Regions from separate parts of the Streptomyces sp. NBC_00223 genome, predicted to be linked through region 1. Evidence: riboswitches for the same ligand, from Rfam matches in the RefSeq annotation. Region 1 holds a riboswitch; each other region holds the start of a gene.
What was found. A riboswitch is a leader RNA that binds a small molecule or an ion and turns the genes downstream of it on or off. The one in region 1 is predicted to bind cyclic di-AMP.
Positions count from the first base shown of each region.

Region 2: linked by a shared signal. The riboswitch ahead of OHA30_RS14635 (M23 family metallopeptidase) and the one ahead of OHA30_RS22225 (C40 family peptidase) in region 1 are both predicted to bind cyclic di-AMP.
Region 3: linked by a shared signal. The riboswitch ahead of OHA30_RS12205 (transglycosylase family protein) and the one ahead of OHA30_RS22225 (C40 family peptidase) in region 1 are both predicted to bind cyclic di-AMP.

Region 1 covers NZ_CP108109.1:5,220,370-5,226,802, forward strand. Annotated here, with positions in the region: gene OHA30_RS22215 (C40 family peptidase) at 1-557, opposite strand, end outside; gene OHA30_RS22220 (class I SAM-dependent methyltransferase) at 1,079-1,810, shown strand; gene OHA30_RS22225 (C40 family peptidase) at 1,898-2,989, opposite strand; cyclic di-AMP (ydaO/yuaA leader) riboswitch at 2,997-3,151, opposite strand; gene OHA30_RS22230 (C40 family peptidase) at 3,328-4,440, opposite strand; gene pcrA (DNA helicase PcrA) at 4,709-6,433, shown strand, end outside.
Region 2 covers NZ_CP108109.1:3,510,237-3,516,669, reverse strand. Annotated here, with positions in the region: gene OHA30_RS14650 (hypothetical protein) at 1-379, shown strand, start outside; gene OHA30_RS14645 (DUF4240 domain-containing protein) at 615-1,235, shown strand; gene OHA30_RS14640 (N-acetylmuramoyl-L-alanine amidase) at 1,222-1,920, opposite strand; cyclic di-AMP (ydaO/yuaA leader) riboswitch at 2,313-2,449, shown strand; gene OHA30_RS14635 (M23 family metallopeptidase) at 2,462-3,547, shown strand; gene OHA30_RS14630 (hypothetical protein) at 3,611-3,916, opposite strand; gene OHA30_RS14625 (PhlD) at 3,989-5,050, opposite strand; gene OHA30_RS14620 (MBL fold metallo-hydrolase) at 5,062-6,135, opposite strand; gene OHA30_RS14615 (MmyB family transcriptional regulator) at 6,132-6,433, opposite strand, start outside.
Region 3 covers NZ_CP108109.1:2,926,595-2,933,027, forward strand. Annotated here, with positions in the region: gene OHA30_RS12185 (Ppx/GppA phosphatase family protein) at 1-322, opposite strand, end outside; gene OHA30_RS12190 (DUF501 domain-containing protein) at 319-915, opposite strand; gene OHA30_RS12195 (FtsB family cell division protein) at 993-1,487, opposite strand; gene eno (phosphopyruvate hydratase) at 1,642-2,922, opposite strand; gene OHA30_RS12205 (transglycosylase family protein) at 3,214-3,930, opposite strand; cyclic di-AMP (ydaO/yuaA leader) riboswitch at 3,935-4,070, opposite strand; gene OHA30_RS12210 (transglycosylase family protein) at 4,437-5,372, opposite strand; gene OHA30_RS12215 (cytochrome P450 family protein) at 5,628-6,433, opposite strand, start outside.

The DNA.
Region 1 (6,433 bases):
ACGGTCTGCTTCCGCTCCGCGAGCCGGGTCCGCGCGGTCCGCAGCGCGGCCAGTTTGGCGTCGGCCCGGGCGCGGGTCAGCTCGATGTCCTGGCGCTGCGCGGCCAGTCGGGCCAGAGTCGCGGTCTGTCGGCCCCCGAGCTGGTTGAGCATCCCGGCCTTCTCCAGATAGCTGTCGGGCGATGAACTCAGCGCCAACTGGAGCCCGGGGTCCAGGGATCCCGAGCGGTACTGCGCCGCGGCGATCGAACCGATGGCGTCCCGCGTCGAGTTGAGCCGCGCGGTCTTGCGGGCCAGCTCGTCCTGGAGCGCGGCCACCGCCGCACCGGCCGCGTGCGACTGCTGCTTCGCGCCGTCGTAGTCCTCCGTCGCCTGCTCGGCCTGCCGGTACAGGGCATCGACCCTCGCCTTGGTCCCGGCCACCGAGGCCCCTGGATCGGCGTGCGCGGTCTCGCCCCACATCAGGGAGGCGGCCGACGCGAGGACGAGGGTGAGCGCCGCGCGGGCGGTCGTACGGGAGGCCCTGCGCGAAGCGGGACGGCGACTGTGTGAGGCCATGCGGCCGGTCACTCCTTCCAAGAGGGGTCCGGCGGCGCCCGTACGGGGGAACGCGCGCCGCCGGACCTCGGCTGGGGCGGCCGTGCCGTCCGCGTTCGGACGGCAATGGGTGCCGGCCACCCGGGGACTGACGCTATGGCTCCCCGGGGGAGGGGCCGGGCCAGGAGATCGGGACTGCCCTCTTTCGGCCGTGGTGTGATCATGAACGACCGCCGTTCGACGGGTGAATCGCCCATATCCGGATAATCGCTGACCGAAGTGACCGGCTCCGGCCCGGGACCGGCAGAGAAGTGCTACGGGGGGCGAGGCCGGCGGTCGGGTGCCGCTCGCTCCGGGCTGCGGCCACCGGCGCCCGGCTGCCCGAACGCGGCCGTGAGCGGCCGCGATCAGGAGCACGCTCCCGGCGCGCGGCCGTGGACACCCCGCGTCCGGCCGTCGGGCCCCGGTTATCGTTGCGCGGGCGGCGCGGCCCGGCGGCGGCCGGGCATGGGGACCGCGGCGAACTCAGGGGGAGAGCACCGATGGCAGGCATCTCGTACGACCGTGACACCGCCGAGCAGTACCGGCTCGCCCGGGAGATCCCGCGTGACGGGCTCACGGCGTGGCGTACGGCGATCGAGGCTGCCGCCGGGCTCGCGCCGGGCATGACCGTGCTCGACGTCGGCGCGGGCACCGGGGGGTTCGCGGGGGCGCTGCGCGACTGGTTCGGCGTCCGGGTGCTCGCGGTCGAGCCCGCGGCGGCGATGCGCGACCTGATCCCGGCGGAGCCCGGCATCGAGGCGCTGGACGGCCGCGCCGAGGCGCTGCCCGTCGCCGACGGCTGCGCGGACGCGGCCTGGCTCGGCTCGGTCCTGCACCACATCGGCGACCTCACGGCCGCGGCCCACGAACTGCGCAGGGCGCTCCGGCCGCAGGCCCCCGTGCTGATCCGCAACATCTTCCCCGGCCGGGCCGACAACGACCTGCGGGTGCGGTTCTTCCCCGAGACCGCCCGGGGCATCGCCGACTACGCGAGCGTCGAGCAGGTCTGCGCGGCCTTCGCGCCGGCCGGATTCACCCGGGTGAGCCTGGCCGCCGTACCGCAGGAGAGCGCCGCGAACCTCGGGCAGTACGCGGACCGGCTGCGCCGGGACGCCGACTCCAAGCTGCGGGCGCTGAGCGACGAGGAGTTCGCGCGCGGCACGGCCCGGCTGCGGGCGGCCGACCCGGACGCGCCCGCGACGAGCTGGATGGACCTGCTGGTGCTGCGCTGAGCGCTCGGCGGCCGAGAGCGTCGGCTGCGCTGAGCGCTCGGCAGTCGAGAGCGGCGGTGACGCGACCCGGCGCCCGGAGGCGGCGCCTTACGCGATCCGGCGCGCCGCCGCGAACGGCATCCAGCTCATCTGCCCGACCTCCACGACCGCCCCGGTGTGCGGTGCGTGCACGATCTGGCCGTTGCCGATGTAGATGCCGACATGGCTGATGCCGGAGTAGAAGAACACCAGGTCGCCTGGGCGCAGTTCGGACTGCGAGACCGCCGTGCCGTCCTTGACCTGGTCCCAGGTCGTCCGCCCGATGGTGATGCCCGCCGCGTGGTAGGCCGCCTGGGTCAGACCCGAGCAGTCGTACGAGTCCGGGCCCGTGCCGGTGGAGCGGTACGGCTTGCCGCGCTGGGCCATCGCGAACGCGATCGCGGCCGCCGCGCGCCCGGAGGCGGGACCGTTGTAGGTGTAGCTCGCGTTCGACGCCGAGGAGGAGGAAGAAGAGGAAGAAGAGGACGACGACGAGACCGGCGCCACCTTCGGGTGCATCGCGGCGAGCTTGGCGCGCTGTTCGGCGTTGAGGCTGTTGAGCAGCTTCTGCGCGGCGGCCAGCTTGGTCTGGAGGTTCTTCTTCTCGGTGGCGAGCTTGTTCTGCGCGGTGGTCAGCTCGTTCAGGCTCGCGGTGGCCTGGGCACGCTGGATGGACGCCTGCTCCTGCTGGATCTTGAAGTCCTCCAGCGCCTGTTCCTGCGTGGCGGAGACCCGGTCCATCAGGTGCGACTGCTGGAAGAACTGCTCCGGGTTGTCGGAGAGCAGCAGCTGGGTCGTCTGGTCCAGGCCGCCGTCGCGGTACTGGGCGGCGGCGAACTGGCCGAGCACCCGCCGCGTCTCGTTCATCTTCTGGGTCTTCTGGGCGACCTGGGTGAGCAGCTGGTTGGCCTTCTCCCGCTGCTTCTCGGTCTTCTCCTTGGCCTGGTCGTAGTGCTGTGTCGCGATCTCGGCCTGCTCGTTGAGGTCGTCGACCTGCTGCTTCACCTCGGAGATCGAGGGCTGCGAGGGCTTGGCCGGCGCGGCAGTGGCGCTCTCGCTGAGCAGGGTGACCGAGGCGAGGGCCGCGGCGGTGATACCCACGGCGGCACGCGGAGCGGCCGAGGAGAGTATGTGGGTGCGCGGCTTGCGGTGCGACGCCAAGGAGGCGACTCCTTCCATGCGCCGCCGACCGGGTTAGCTGACGGGTTCGGGCCGGAAAGGTAGCCCTACGGGCCGGACGCCTGTCGGCGCCTGCCCCGATTCACCCCAAACTGCTGGTGGGTCCCCGGTTCCGGCTGTCGCCGGATTAGGCGGAGGCGGCTGGCTGCCGGCACCTTCACCGGCGGGGAACGAGCCACCTAGCGGGCTACGGTAGTCAACTGGCGCAAGGCTTGGGAAGTTTAGATCGCAATGTGACCGAAATCGCTTTGTGATCTTACGGGTTGTGCGGGGCATCGTTACCCATTACCGCCCAATGCGCTCCGATCGCCCTCAAGGGATCAATACGGGCGCGCCGCCGCATAGAACGGCATTTCGGTGATCGGGGCGATTTTGACCACCGTGCCGGTGTGCGGGGCGTGGATCATCTGGCCGTCGCCGATGTAGAGCCCGACATGGCTGACGTCGCTGTAGAAGAAGATCAGATCGCCCGGCCGGAGGTCCGACTCCGACACCCGGGTGCCGACGTCCACCTGGTCGTACGTGGTCCGCGGCAGCTCGATCCCGGCCGCCTTGTACGCCGCCTGGGTAAGGCCCGAGCAGTCGAACGAGTCCGGCCCGGTCGCGCCCCACACATACGGCTTCCCGAGCTGGTTGCGCGCGAAGGCGATGGCCTGGTCGGCGACCGAGGAGTTGGCGGCCGGCACGGGGGCGTCCTCGGCCCTGGCGGCCGCGGCCTGCCGCGCGGCCTTCTCCTTCGCCGCCAGCGCGGCCGCCTTCACCCGCGCTTCGGCCTCCTGCTCGGCCTGTAGCGCCGCCAGCCGCGCCTTCTCCTGCGCGGTCAGCGTGTTGAGCAGGTGCTGCGCCGCGCCCAGCTTGGTCTGTACGTCCTTCTTGGCCGTCCGCAGTCCGGCCTGCTGCGTGGTGAGGGTCGCCAGGCTCTGCGCCGCCTCGATCCGCTGCTGAGTGGCCGCGGCCTGCTGCACCCGGTAGGACTCCACGGCCTGCTTCTGCCGCCGGCCGAGCACATCGGTCAGATGGGCCTGGTCGGCCAGGCTCTCCGGGTCGGCGGCGAGCAGATAGCGCCCGGCCGAGTCGTCGCCGCCGGCCCGGTACTGCGCGGCCGCGTACTGGCCCAGCAACCGCCGGGAGTCGTTCAGCTGCTGTGTCTTCCGCGCGGCCTGCGCCAGCAGCTTGTTGACCTTCGTGTTCTGCTGGTCGGTCTGCTCCTTGGCGCCGTTGTAGTGCTCGGTGGCGACCTCGGCCTGGTGCATCAGCGAGTCGACCTTCGCCTTCACCTCGGATATCGACGGCTGCGCGGGCTTGGCGGGCGCGGCGTTCGCGCTCTCGGTGAGCAGGGTCACGGTGGCCAGGGCGGCTGTGGTGAGCCCCACGGCCGCGCGCGGGCCGGGGGAGCTGAGTAGCGCGGTACGGGCCTTACGGTGTGTCGCCATTGCGGGCGGACTCCTCTCGGCCGCTGCCTGGATGCGGTTGGTGCGGAACCGTAGCCAACGCCCGGTACCACTGGAAAGGCCGATGTCCGATAGGCCCGATACCTTTTCGTCATCTTTTGCCGATCGCGGAGAGTTGTGACGGAGGGTGGCGGACGGGCTACGAGGGGACGGGCGCGGGGCGGCGCCGCGGGCCCGTACGGACACCTCCGCCGGGTCCTTCGGTGAACCGGGCCGGACTGTCGGTGGGGACGCCTAGACTCGGGAGGCGATGAGCAGCCTCTTTGACGAACACTTCCTCGCCGGCCTCGACTCCGCCGCCCATGGGCCGGTCGACTCCGCGCCCCCGCCGCCGGAGGACGACGGCGGGCCGGAGCACGTACCGGACAGCCTCTTCGGCGACCGGTTCGACGGGCCGCCGCCCGAGCGCGACGCGTACTACCGGGACGGCGCACCGCGCCCGGCCACCGACCCCGCGCAACTGCTCGAAGGGCTCAACGAGCAGCAGCGCGCGGCCGTCGAGCACGCCGGCGGACCGCTGCTCATCGTCGCCGGGGCCGGCTCGGGCAAGACCCGGGTGCTCACCCACCGCATCGCCTATCTGCTCGGCGCCCGCCAGGTGCACCCCGGCGCGATCCTCGCGATCACCTTCACCAACAAGGCCGCGGGCGAGATGAAGGAGCGCGTCGAGGAGCTGGTCGGCCCGCGCGCCAAGGCCATGTGGGTGTCCACCTTCCACAGCGCCTGCGTCCGCATCCTGCGCCGCGAGTCCAAGGTGCTGGGCTTCACCTCGTCCTTCTCGATCTACGACGCCGCCGACTCCAAGCGGCTGATGGCGCTGGTCTGCCGGGACCTGGACCTCGACCCCAAGCAGTTCCCGCCGAAGTCCTTCAGCGCGAAGGTCTCCAACCTCAAGAACGAACTCATCGACGAGGAGACCTTCGCCGCCCAGGCGGAGAACTCCTTCGAGAAGAAGCTCGCCGAGGCGTACGCGATGTACCAGGCGCGGCTGCGCGAGGCCAACGCGCTGGACTTCGACGACATCATCATGACCACGGTCAATCTGCTCCAGGCGTTCCCCGACGTCGCCGAGCACTACCGGCGGCGCTTCCGGCACGTCCTCGTCGACGAGTACCAGGACACCAACCACGCCCAGTACACGCTGGTGCGCGAGCTGGTCGGGCCGGGCGGAGCCGAGGGCGGCGAGCCGGCTCACGAGATGGCCGAGCTGTGCGTCGTCGGCGACGCGGACCAGTCGATCTACGCCTTCCGGGGCGCGACCATCCGCAACATCCTCCAGTTCGAGGAGGACTACCCGCAGGCCCGTACGATCCTGCTGGAGCAGAACTACCGCTCCACCCAGACCATCCTCTCGGCCGCCAACGCCGTCATCGAGCGCAACGCCGGGCGCCGCGCCAAGAACCTGTGGACCGAGTCCGGCGAGGGCCCGGTCATCATCGGCTACGCGGCCGACCAGGAGCACGACGAGGCGCAGTACGTCGCCGACGAGATCGACCGCCTCACCGACGCCGGTGACGCCCGCCCCGGCGACGTCGCCGTCTTCTACCGCACCAACGCGCAGTCCCGTGTCTTCGAAGAGGTCTTCATCCGGGTCGGGCTGCCGTACAAGGTGGTCGGCGGCGTCCGCTTCTACGAGCGGCGCGAGGTCCGCGACGTGCTCGCCTACCTGCGGGTGCTGGCCAACCCCGAGGACTCCGTACCCCTGCGCCGCATCCTCAACGTGCCCAAGCGCGGCATCGGCGACCGGGCCGAGGCGATGATCGACGCCCTGTCGCAGCGCGAGCGGATCTCCTTCCCGCAGGCACTGCGCCGGGTCGACGACGCCTACGGCATGGCGGCGCGCTCGGCCAACGCGGTCAAGCGGTTCAACACGCTGATGGACGAGCTGCGCACGGTCGTCGAGTCGGGCGCCGGGCCCGCGGTGGTGCTGGAAGCGGTGCTGGAACGGACCGGCTATCTCGCCGAGTTGCAGGCG
Region 2 (6,433 bases), 1.7 Mb from region 1:
GGTCGCGGCCTGGCGTGAGCTGGCCGACGCGGGGGCCAGATTCCGCGGGAGCGGGGCGGCCAAGGTGGAGTACGAGCAGGCGGCCGCGGCCTTCGAGGTGACGTACTTCACGAATCTCGTCCACGTACTGGACAACTACTTCGCGCGGCGAGACCGGGCCCTGGAGGGCGAGGACGGCAACGCGCTCAACGAGGTGCGGGTGCTGTGCGCGTCCCTGATGAACAACGGCGGAAAGCTCGCCGCCGATCAGCGGATCGGGCTCGCGCCGGAGCGCTCGGTACTCGGTTACACGGCCGGCGACCCGATCCGGCTCGGGGAGGAGGACTTCGTCCGGCTGGCGGAGGCGTTCTTCGCGGAGATCGAGGCCAAGTTCGTCTGAGCGCGCGCCGAGGTCCGCCGGGCCGCCTGGCGGGCGCAGGGCGCCGGGCGGGCGTGCGTCGGGAGGGGCGGGTGACGGCTCCCGGAGGCGGGTGGGGGCGGCGGGGTGGCCGGTGGGGGCCGTGGGGCGGCGGGGTGGGCGGGGATCGGCCAGGCGGGCTGATCGGCCGTCAATTACCCGTCCACCACGTGGAATTACCGTTTCCAGGTCAGTGGCCCCTGGCATAGTCCCCGGCATGGAGACCGATTACTTCTGGACCCTGATCGCGGACTGCCGCCGTCAGGGGCTCAGCGGCGACGGACGCGACACACGGCTCCGCGAGGCGCTGCTGCGCCTGCCGCCGCCGGAGGTGATCCGCTTCCAGGCGTGTCTGGAGTACGTGACCGGCGAGGCGTACAGCTGGAATCTGTGGGCCGCCGCCGACCGGATCTTCGGCGGCTGGTGCTCCGACGACACCTTCTGCTGGTTCCAGCGCTGGATGGTCGGCCTGGGCCGGCCGGTCTTCGAGGCCGCCGTCGCCGACCCGGACGTCCTCGCCTACGCCCCCGAGGTGCTGCGGCTGTCCGGTCGCCCGCGCGAGGCGTGGGCGGCCGCCGACCGCCCGCAGTGGGAGTCGCTGGCCCACCTCGCCCCGCGGGCGTACGAACGGCTCACCGCCCCCTTCACGGACTTCGGCGACGCCTTCCACGCCGCGGCCCGGGACCTGCTGGAGGCCGAACTTGAGGCGGCGGGCGCGACCGGGTCCGTACGCCGGGCGGCCGCGCCCAGGGGCCGGCGCTGGAGCGCCCTGGACGAGGCCGAGTCCCGCCGCCGGCTGCCCCGGCTGACCGCGATGTTCCCGCTCACACCCCGTTGACCAGGCGGAGGTAGCGGACCCAGTCCCAGTTGGGGCCCGGGTCGGTGTGGTCGGTGCCGGGCACCTCGACATGGCCGATGATGTGGTCGCGGTCCTTGGGGATGCCGTACCGGTCGCAGATCGCCGCGGTCAGGGCGGCGGAGGCGTGGTACATCGCCGCGGTGAAGTACGACGGCTGGTCGACCCAGCCCTCGTGCTCGATGCCGATGCTGCGGGTGTTGTAGTCCCAGTTGCCCGCGTGCCAGGCGACGTCGTGCTCACGGACGCACTGGTCGATCGCGCCGTCGGCGGACCGCACCACGTAGTGCGCGGCGGCCGCGTGGGCGGGGTCCTGGAAGAGCCGGATCGTGTCGGCGAAGGTCTCCTGGGTGACATGGATCACCACCAGCTCGATCGGATAGGTCGAAGGGCGGTTCGAGGCGGTGAAGTTGGCGCCGCTGGCCGGGGCCCAGGTGGCGGACGGGTAGTCGACGGTCGCCGCGGCGGCGGGCCCGTCCCCGGACCACAGCTCACCCGCGAGGGCCGCGCCGGCGGCGGCGCCCAGGACGAGACCGCCGCGCAGCAGTGAGCGGCGGGTGGGCGAGGGGCGGTCACCGGGGGCGCCGGGCGTGGCACCGGTCGCCGAGCCCGAGTGGCCGGATCGGGCCGGTGTGCGGGGGAGTTGGTGACGGCTGGCGCGTTCCATGACGGGCTCCCTGATACATCGAGATGCGGACGGGTGCATGACAAGAACGTCGAGCCTGCCCATCGTGGGGCCCACGCCCTTGACCTGCCAAGCGATTCGCGCATCGGCAGAGGTCCATACCGGTGAAGGGCGCTCCGCACGCCCTGTCGCCTCCCCGACCCATCCGCGATCAACCGTTCACCAAGGGTAGCCATTCGGACACCTCCGCATAACAACTGACACACACTCACATCACTGCCCGGCCACGTCGACTGACCGCTTTGTCGGTTCTACGCGTCGCATGTCCGATTGGTTCCCGCGTTCAACTCTTCGATACGGCTTGGAAAACGCCTCCGGCTCTATTAACGTTCGATAACGCAGCGCGGTTGTCATCGCCGCCGCAGAGGCGGCAAACCGTGCGCTTGCCGAATCCCGTCCGCGGGAACCGGGGACCCAGAACATGGGGTGAATCGGGCAGCAGTCAGGCCCGTAGGAGACCTTCCTGCTCCGAACCCGTCAGCTAACCCGGTAGGCGAGAAGGAAGGAAAGGAGTGCGCCCGCAGTGGCGTCCAACCAGCCTGCCTACGCCCCCGCCCGACCGGAGGGCGACACCGCCCCCGAGTGGGACTACTTCGCGCCCTCCGCGCACACGGCACCGTCCACGCCCTCGACCGCCCCGGCGCAGCAGTTCGTGTCCGAGGCCGCCGGCGATCCGCACCGCCTTCCCCAGCAGCGCACCGCCGCCCGGGGCACCGCGGGGATCGACTTCGCCGACATCACGGGGAGCCAGGCCGCGCCCGTGGCCCCCGTATCCGTATCCGTACCCGTCCCCTTCTCGCTGACGGACGCCGTCGCCGGCGCGCCGCTGGCCGGGACACCGTCGTACGACCCCACGGCGGTCGGCGGGCGGCTGCGGGACGACGAGGATCCGGCGCGGCCCGAGGCGGCCGACGTACCGGCGCCCGAGGAGGCGCCGGCCGAGGCCGCGTCGGCCGTGGCGTCCGAGGCCGCCCCCGCGGGCGCCCAGGACCCCGGTGAGGCGCTGTGCGCCCGTATCCTCGGCCAGGTCGCCGCGCAGCGCGAGGCCGTCGCCCAGGCCGAGCGTGAGGCCGCCGAGCGCGACGCGGCCCGGGAGGCCGCGGCCCGGAAGGTACGGGAGCAGGCCGCCGCCGCGAAGGCCGCCGCCGAGGCGAAGGCCAAGGCCGAGTCGGAAGCCGCCGCGCGGGCCGAGGAGGAGCGCCTCGCGCTGCTCGCCGTCTCGTACATCAAGCCGGTGGCCTCCTACACGCTCACCGCGGGCTTCGGCGAGGCCGACCTGTGGGCCAATCTGCACACCGGCCAGGACTTCACCGCGCCGACCGGTACGCCCGTGCACGCGATTCACACCGGGACGGTGACGTCGGCCGGCTGGGCCGGGTCGTACGGCTACCGGGTCGTGCTCACGCTGGACGACGGTACGGAGCTCTGGTACTGCCACCTGTCGACGATGGTCGTGACCGAGGGACAGGTCACGACGGGCGACACGGTCGGGCGGGTCGGGGCGACCGGGAATGTGCCGGCGCCGCATCTGCACCTGGAGGTACGGCCCGGTGGCGGGGCTCCCGTCGACCCGCTGCCGTGGCTGCGCGGGCACGACGTGGCCGTCTGACGTTCGGGCCCTCAGTCGCCGGGCGGGCTTGTTCTGGCCTCAAGCGCCGGCCGGGGCTGGTGCTTATTTGGTGCGGCGGTCCGAGAAGGTCCAGGAGAGGGCCGCCACCGTGGCCGCCGTCGTGAAGACGGCGGGCCACGAGCCGATCTTCTTCGCCAGCGGGTGGGCGCCCGCGAACGCGGCCACGTACGCCCCCGTCAGGCCCGCCGCCGTGCCGCTCCCGGCGTCCCTGCTCCACTGCCGCGCCGCGACGGCGCCCGCGGCGACCAGCGCCACGCCGCCGAGTTCGCGGCGCTTGGTCCACCGGGCGATCCCGTAGCCGCCGATCAGCCCACCGGCGGCCACCACACTCGCGGAAACCCCAGCCATCGTGTCCTCCTCAGCCCGATTCGCCACGGTCCGAGGCTAACCCGCGGCCGCGGTGCCGCCGCCGCGGGGGCCCTACGACCGCCAGCGCAGCCGCAGCGCCGCCGTCACGAAGCCGGGGCCGAAGGCGGCCGCCAGGCCCGTGGAGCCGTCCGCCGGGGGCTGTTCGTCGTCGAAGGTGCGCTGGAGGACGTCGAGGATGGCCACCCCGCCGCCGTTGCCCCGCGCGGCCAGGGTCGCGCGCGAGTGCCGTACGAAGTCGTCGGCGGCGTCCAGCCCCTTGACCACGTGGTCCAGGATGGCCGGGCCGCCGGGGTGGATGACGCCGAACGCCGGGTCGGGCGTCCACTTCGCCAGCTCCGGCATGACCTCGCCGACCGCGTCGACCGCGGCCTTCGTGCTGTCGAAGTGGTAGCCGTCCGCCTCGACCCGCAGGTAGTACGCGGCGGTGCTGCCGGGCAGCCAGAACTCGAAGGTGTCCTCGACCACCGGGCCGGGCCCGATCGGGTCGCTGGTGACCAGGCAGGCGGCGGCCGAGTCGGAGAAGAGCAGCTTGTAGATGACCGAGTTGATGCCGTCGTCGGCCCGCTGGTAGACGGTCGAGAGCGTTTCCGACACCACGACCAGCACCCGCCGTCGGCCCGTGGCGACCAGCCTGGCGGCCTGGACGAGCGCCTGGGCGCCGCCCGCGCAGCCGAGTTGGGTCATCGGGACCCGGGCGACCGTCGGCGACAGTCCCAGGTCCTCGATGAGGTGGACGTCGAGGCCCGGGATGGACAGGCCCGTGCTGTGCGACGTGACCACGCCGTCGATGTCGCCCGGCGCCACCCCGTGGTCCGCCAGCACCTGCCGGGCGGCCCGTACGCCCATGTCCCGGACATGACCGTAGGTGACGGTGTTGCGCGGGGTGAACTCGCCGGGCTCCGCCACCTCGGCCAGCGGCGCGACGAAGTGCCGGGTGTCGACGCCGATCCGGCTGCCGAGCCGGTCGATCACCTGCGGCCTGGGGTGGTCCGGGTGGTCCGCGTGGATCTGCGCGAGCACCTGCTCGGTGGTGGCGACGTACGGGGACATGACGACGGCCGGGCGGGCTATGTGGGCGACGGGCGTGGCGGATTCGACGGATGCGGCGGTCACGGCGGGTCCTCTCAGGAGACGGGCGGCAGAGCGGCCGCGGGTGCGCCGATCGGCGCGGCCGGGGCGGAGCCGGCCGGGTCCGCCGCCAGGGTGGTGAACCCGGAGGCGAAGTCGACCAGGCGCACCAGGTTGGGCGGCGTGTCGTCACCGTCCAGCGACCGGTATTCGATCGACGCGAGGATCGCCATCCGCTCGGTCAGTCCCCAGTGGGGCCGGGTATCGGTGGCGATCAGCTCGGCGGCGATGTCGGCGAGCGGCCGTCCGGCGGTGTGGGCGCCATGGATTCGGTCGCGCAGCTCCAGCAGGTAGTCGGCGTAGACGCGTACGTCCGCGGGTGTCATGACCGGCCCGTGCCCGGGCACGATCAGCCGCGGGTCAAGCTCCAGTACGCGCAGGGTCGCGCGGTGGATCTCGTCGAGCGGCCCGGCCCAGTGCACGGGGTGGTCGTCGCAGAACACGACGTCGCCCGCGCACACGATGCCCTCGTCGGGCAGGTGCACGATCAGGTCGCCCTCGGTGTGGGCGGGGCCGACCTCGATCAGGCTGACCGCCACCCCGCCGATGTCCAGGTCGAGTTGACCGCTGAACGTGCGGTTCGGGTGGACGGTGTCCGCGACGCCGAAGTCGCCGTAGCGGCCGAAGTGCCGCTGAATGTAGGCGCCCAGCGGGGTCTCCGGGTCGCCGGTGGCGATGAGCGCGGCCAGTTCGGCCGGCGAGGGCTCGGCGCACAGATGGACGCCGTTGGCCCGGGTGCTGATGATCTCCACCGGTGGCTCGGCGGAGCCCTCGGTCCCGTCGCCGCCCGCCGGGTCGGGCAGGAAGAGCGCGTTGCCGTAGGAGTGGTCCCCGTTGCCGTGGGTGTTGACGACCGTGTCGATCCGGGTGTCCGGCGCGAGCACCCCGGCGGCGAGCCGCAGCAGGTGCCGGGTCATGTCGGCGGTGTACGGCGTGTCGACCAGAAGGGCGGTGTCCTCGCCCGTGACGACCACGCAGTTGGCCATGCCCCAGGTCGCGTGACCGTCCGGCAGCCACACATGGACGTGGGGCGTCAACGCCCGCAGTCTGCGGGGCAATTGGAAGCTCATGAAGCCTCATTGTGCTGGTCGCGGGGGCTGTTGGCCCCACGGGGGTCGGCACCGGGCCGCGATACGGGGCCGGTGTGAACGGGGAGATCCGGGGGGCCGGTGAGGTCACCCGAGGGGCCGCCCGGGCCCTGCGCGGGTCGGGGGTCGGCGGCCGAACTCCCTTTGCCGGAGAGGTCGTTGGAGCCATCGCGTTCGGGGTCCACCGGGCCGTGCGCGGGCGCGTGCATCGGGGGGCGCGGCACCGGCCGCTCGCCCTGGTCGTACAGCACGAACATCAGCCGGCCGCCGGGTACGCCGA
Region 3 (6,433 bases), 2.3 Mb from region 1:
CGCCCAGGATGTCCATCACGCCGCGGACGAAGTCGTCCCGGTTCTCCGCGTCCCTGGAGGCGGAGGTGGCCACGAAGCGGGTCCGCTCCACGGGCACCCCGTGCGCGCGGATCGCCTCGGCGTACTCCCGGCAGGCGGTGAAGGTGCGCTCCAGCGCCTCGGGCGCCAGCCTGCCCGTACGGTCCACGCCCTGGCCGAGCCGGACGATCCGCATCCGCCGGTCGAGATCCTTCAGCGTCCCCGTCTCCGGGTCGAGATCGGCCACCAGGAGGCGAATCGAGTTGGTCCCGCAGTCGACGGCCGCGACACGTGTGCTGGTCACTGTGACTCCTCGGTCCGCGACCGCCCGGTCGGCGGCTGCTCGGTCTGCGGCTGCTCGTTCGGCGCGCTCTCCGTCTGCGGGTGCCCGGTCTGCGCGGGCACACACGGGCCCTTGGCCCACCAGTCGGGCAGCAGGGCGAGGGTCTCGTCGCCCAAGGGGTTCACTCCGGGGCCCGCGGCCAGTGCGTGGCCGGCCAGGACGTGCAGACACTTGACCCGCTCCGGCATGCCGCCCGCGCTCGGGAAGCCCTCCAGCACCTCGATGGCGTCGCGGCGGGAGATGTAGTCCTCGTGGGCGGCGCGGTAGGCGGCGGCCAGCTCCGGGTCCTCGGCCAGCCGGGCCGTCATCCGCTTCATCACGCCCTCCGCCTCCAGGGTGCCGATCGCGGAGGCCGCGCGCGGACACGTCAGGTAGTACAGCGTCGGGAAGGGCGTGCCGTCCTCCAGCCGGGGCTGGGTCTCGACCACGTCCGGGTTGCCGCACGGGCAGCGGTGGGCGACCGCCCGCAGCCCGCGCGGCGGCCGGCCGAGCTGGGCGCGTACGGCGGCGATGTCGGCTTCGGTGGGAGGGGTGGGTTCGGGAGTGGTGTCCATGGGCCGTTCTGCGTCGGGGTGCGGTCGGAAGAGGTGGGAAGGCGGAAGGGGCGTGCGGGCCGGTGACGGTCCTGGGGTCAGCGGCGCGGGACCGCGGCGGCGTCGGCCTGGTCCACGTTGTCCCACAGGTTGTCGTACCAGGGGCGCAGCGCGGCCGCGGCGTTGGCCGGGTGGTGCTCGGCGGCGTCATCGGTCGCGGCCGGGCCGGGGTTCACCACGGTGAAGCCGGTCTCGCCGGGCATCACGTAGTGCAGATGCTCGCGGGCCTGGGTCTGTACGTACTGCGGGTCCTGCCAGCGGGCCTTCTCCTCGCGCAGCTGCTCGACCTTCTCCTTGGCCCGCTGGGCCGCGCGGCGCTGGTCGGCGATGTCGGAGCGCTGGGCGATGTACTGCCGCATCGGGTAGGCCAGGGCCACCACCAGCGCGCACAGCACGAGAGCGAGCAGGGCCGCGCGGCCGGTGAGCCTGTTGCGCCGCACCTGAGGCCGGGCCGCCGCCCGGTAGACCCGTGCCTGTGCCTCCTGCCCGATGGCCTTCAGCCGGGCCGCGGTGGAGAACCGGTCCGCCGCCACGCCGTACTCCCCTCGCCGTCCTCAATTCCGGTATGCCGCGAATTCCGGTGTGTCCCGCCGGTACGTCATGCCAGTACGTCCCCGACCACGGTACGGGACCGGGTGCGGGGACGTACGGAGGCTGGGGTGCCGAGGGGCGTGGCCCCGCCGTGGCTCAGTTCTTGAAGCGGGGGAACGCGGAGCGGCCGGCGTACACCGCGGCGTCCTCCAGGATCTCCTCGATGCGCAGCAGCTGGTTGTACTTGGCGACGCGCTCGGAGCGGGCCGGGGCGCCGGTCTTGATCTGGCCGCAGTTGGTGGCGACGGCCAGGTCGGCGATGGTGACGTCCTCGGTCTCGCCGGAGCGGTGGGACATCATGCACTTGTAGCCGTTGCGCTGGGCCAGCTCGACCGCGTCCAGCGTCTCGGTGAGCGAGCCGATCTGATTGACCTTCACCAGCAGCGCGTTCGCCGTGCCGTTGTCGATGCCCTTCTGCAGCCGCTCGGGGTTGGTGACGAACAGGTCGTCGCCGACGATCTGCACCTTGCCGCCGAGCTTGTCGGTGAGGACCTTCCAGCCCGCCCAGTCGTCCTCGAACAGCGGGTCCTCGATGGAGACCAGCGGGTACGAGGCCACCAGCTCCTCGTAGTACTCGGTCATCTCGGCCGCCGAGAGCTCCTTGCCCTCGAACTGGTACTTGCCGTCCTTGTAGAACTCGGACGCGGCGACGTCCAGCGCGAGCGCGACGTCCTGGCCGGGCGCGTAACCGGCCTGCTTGATGGCCTCGATGATCAGGTCGAGGGCCTCGCGGTTGGAGCCGAGGTTCGGCGCGAAGCCGCCCTCGTCGCCCAGGCCGGTGGACAGGCCGCGGGACTTCAGCACGCCCTTGAGGGTGTGGTAGACCTCGACACCCCAGCGCACGGCCTCGGAGAAGGACTCCGCGCCGATCGGGGCGATCATGAACTCCTGGATGTCGACGTTGGAGTCCGCGTGCGAGCCGCCGTTGAGGATGTTCATCATCGGGACCGGCAGCACATGCGCGTTCGGGCCGCCCAGGTAGCGGAAGAGCGGCAGGTCGGACGCGTCGGAGGCGGCGTGCGCGACGGCCAGCGAGACACCGAGGATCGCGTTCGCGCCCAGCGAGGACTTGTCCGGGGTGGCGTCCAGGTCGAACATCGCCTGGTCGATCAGCCGCTGCTCGGTGGCGTCGTACCCGACCAGCTCCGGGCCGATCTGCTCGATGACGGCGAGGACGGCCTTCTCGACGCCCTTGCCCTGGTAGCGGTTCTTGTCGCCGTCGCGGAGTTCGAGGGCCTCGAAAGCGCCGGTGGAGGCGCCCGACGGGACCGCGGCTCGGCCCGTGCTGCCGTCGTCGAGGCCGACCTCGACCTCGACGGTGGGGTTGCCTCGCGAGTCGAGGATTTCCCGGGCTACGACGACATCGATGGACGGCACGTTGTCTCCTTCAGAGATGTCTTCTCGTCTTTATCGGGACGAGCCTAACCGGCATCCGGGCCCGCGCCGGTCGTCGGCCCGACCTCTGAGACGGAATACCCCGACCGGGCACGTCGGGGGGAGTGCGTGCCCGGTCGGGGAGTGGGAAAGCTGTCGGCCGCCGTTCAGCCGGGCGTCGGCCGACCGTCGTACGGATGTCTCGGTGAGGTGCTGTCCGGGGCCCGGCGCCCTGCCTTCGCGGCGTGCGCGGCCGGGGCCGGGGCCCGAACGGCGGTGTCCCTACGAGCCGGCTCAGCCGAGACGCAGGTGCTGACCCGGGTAGATCAGGTCGGCGTCCTTGACGGTGCTCTTGTTGAGCTCGTACAGCTTGTGCCAGCCGCCGTTGACGTGGTGCGACGCGGCGATCTGGGACAGCGTGTCGCCGGAGACGACGGTGTACGCGCCCTTCTGGGCGTGCCGGGTCCAGGACGAGGCGTGGTGGCCGCTCGACGCGTGCGACGAGGAACCGCCGGTCGACGGGGTCGTGGTGGAGGGCGCCGGGGTCGAGGGCTTGGGAGTCGACGGCTTGGGGGTCGACGGCTTCGGCGTGGAGGAGCCGGAGGAGGACGACGACGAGCCCGACGGGTTGATGTCCGGGGCCGGGCCGCCGGAGGTCAGACCGCCGGCGGAGGCGCAGGACCAGGCGCCCGGGCCCTGGAGGGCGAGCAGCTTCTCGGCGACGGCGATCTGCTGGTCCTTGGTGGCCAGGTCGGCGCGCGACGCGTACTGCAGGCCGCCGGCCGCTGCCCAGCTGGACTGCGAGAACTGCAGGCCGCCGTAGTAGCCGTTGCCGGTGTTGATGGACCAGTTGCCGCCGGACTCGCACTGCGCGACGGCGTCCCAGGTGGCGACCGAGGCGGCGGAGGAGGCGGTGGCGCCGATCAGCGGGACGGCGACGGCCGCGGCCCCGACCATTCCGGCATATGTGGTGTAACGGACGAGCTTTGAGGCACGACGGTGCTTACCCATGATGATTTGTCCTCACCGACGCCTACGAGGTCAGCTGTCGGGTTCGGACGTGAGTTGCCCGGCCTGGCCCCGCTTGGACACGGAGCCACGGCTTCACCCCGAGCCGGTCCTTGCCGTACGTGCCGCAGCGGGCTGCTGTCCGGTGCTGCGTGGCGTACGGCCGGGTCCGGCGAAGGACTTTGGGTCCCCCGCTCCTGCCTGCGGCGCTTTCGCGTCGACTGTTCCCGTCGGCCGGCGGCAGGACTCGGCGTTCCGTACCAACGGGGCTCGCTGTGGCGAGCGATAAGACGTTAAGCACACCCCGGGGAGTAGTTCAATAATTCGATTGTGGATCACCAACCGCGCTCCCCCACCCGGCGGGTAGGGAGAAGCGCAGGTCGGAAGGCCCGATTTGAGCGCTCTGCGAGCAGACGGTCACAGGGTCCGAGGAGACGCTTGTCACATCTTCCCGAGCGACCGAAAAGCGGTATGTCCGTTTTGCTTCTCGGGCGCTAAGAGCCTTTGCCTCAGCCGAGATTGAGGATCTGTCCGGGTTTGATGAGATTCGGGTCGTCTCCGATGACCGTCTGGTTGGCCGCGAAGAGATGCCGCCAGCCGCCGTCGACGTGATGGGCGGCCGCGATGCCGGACAGCGAGTCGCCCGCGTCGACGGTGTAGTCGCTCCCAGGGACCTGCGGAGTGCCGCCGGTGGTGCCGTCGTTCGCCGTGCCGGTGCCGTCGCCCGTGGCCGCCGTGTCGTCGTCGTTCTCGGTGACGGCGTAGACCTGGGTCCGGGACGCCCGGTCGGCGGCGGCGAGTTCCTCGTCGGTCGGGCTGTACGGCTTGGCGTGGCGTCCGCCACCCGGCGAGGCGGTGCCCGTCGGGTCCGGGTCGCCGGGCGCGGTGGTGACGGGCGCGCCGGGGTCGGTCGTGTCCACGGGCGCGGAGGGGTCCGCGGTGGGCGCGTCGGGCGTGGTGGAGGCGACCGGTGGGGCCGAAGTCACCGGAGGCGTCTGCGGGGCCGTGGTGGGGTCGGCGGTGGGCGTGGTGACCGGAGTCGTGGGAGTCGCCGGCGTGCTGTCGGCGGGGCTCGACGGCTGCGCGGTGGGCGCGGGCGTGTCGCCCGGGTCCACATCCGGCGTGGCGGTGTCGTCGAGCAGCCCCGTACCGGTCTCGCAGCCCGGCCAGGCGTTGGGGCCGATGGCGGCGAGGACCTTCTCGGCGACGGTGATCTGCTGCGCCCGGGACGCGAGGTCGGGCCGGTCGGCGAACACGTCGCCGCCGTACATGTCCCAGGTGTCCTGGGTGATCGCGAGGCCGCCGTAGAAGCCGTTGTTGGTGTTGGCGCTCCACAGGCCGCCGGTCTCGCAGACGGCGACCTTGTCCCAGGTGCCGGCGTCGGCGGCGTGCGAGACGCCCGCGCCGAGCAGGGGGAGCGCGATTCCCGCGCCTGTCGCGGCCACGGTCACCATGGCCGCCGGCGCCTGACGGGGCCGTCGGTGCCGGCCGTTACCGGACGAGAGCATGCGGTCGCCTTTCGTCAAAGCCTTACGCGCCTGCGCGGGTTGACGTCGTGCCCAGACCCGCGCGTCGGTGAGGCATGGCGCGTCCGCGAGCCGTTCGTGCCTCGCGTTGACCGCAGAACGTAGCGGTGTTGGCCAAGGGATCACAAGTCGGTGTAGCGAGCGTCACGTCGGGATCACATTCCTGACACGACGTCACTTTGACTGCGACGCCTCGGGGGTGAAGGTCACCGGCAGGGTGCGCAGCCCCCGCATGATCAGGCCGCCGCGCCAGCGCAGCTCCTCCGGATCGACCGCGAGCCGCAGGTCCGGGAGGCGGGTCAGCAGTGTCCCCAGAGCGGTTCTGGCCTCCAGCCGGGCGAGTGGTGCACCCAGACAGTAGTGGATGCCGTGTCCGTAACCGAGGTGGGGATTGTCCCTGCGGGCCAGATCCACGGTGTCGGGCGCGTCGAAGCGGGCCGGGTCGCGGTCGGCGGCCGCGAGCACGACCAGGACCGGGTCGCCGGCCGCGATCGGCTGTCCGCCGACGGTGAGCGGGCTGGTGGCGTAGCGCCAGGTCGCCAGCTCCACCGGGCCGTCGTAGCGCAGCAGTTCCTCTACGGCCGTCTCCAGCAGATCGCCACCGGCCGGGGGGCGGGCCGGGTCCGTGCGCGCTTCTGCTTCCGTTGTCTCTTGGGGGTGCGCCTTCTTCCGGGCGCCGCGGGCCAGTTCGGTCTGGAGCAGGGCGCGGGGTTCGGGGTGGCGCAGGAGGGTGTGAACGCCGTTGCCGATGAGGTTCACGGTCGTCTCGAACCCGGCGAAGAGCAGGATGAAGGCCATGGCGGCGGCCTCGTTCTCCGTGAGGTGCTCGCCGTGGTCGCCGGCCCGGATCAGACCGGAGATCAGGTCGTCCCCGAGGTCACCGCGCTTGCGGTGGATCAGCTCGACGAGATACGCGCGGATGCGTTTCACCGAGCGCGCGACCCCGCCGCGGGGGCCGCCGCCGCTCTGACCGGGTGTGA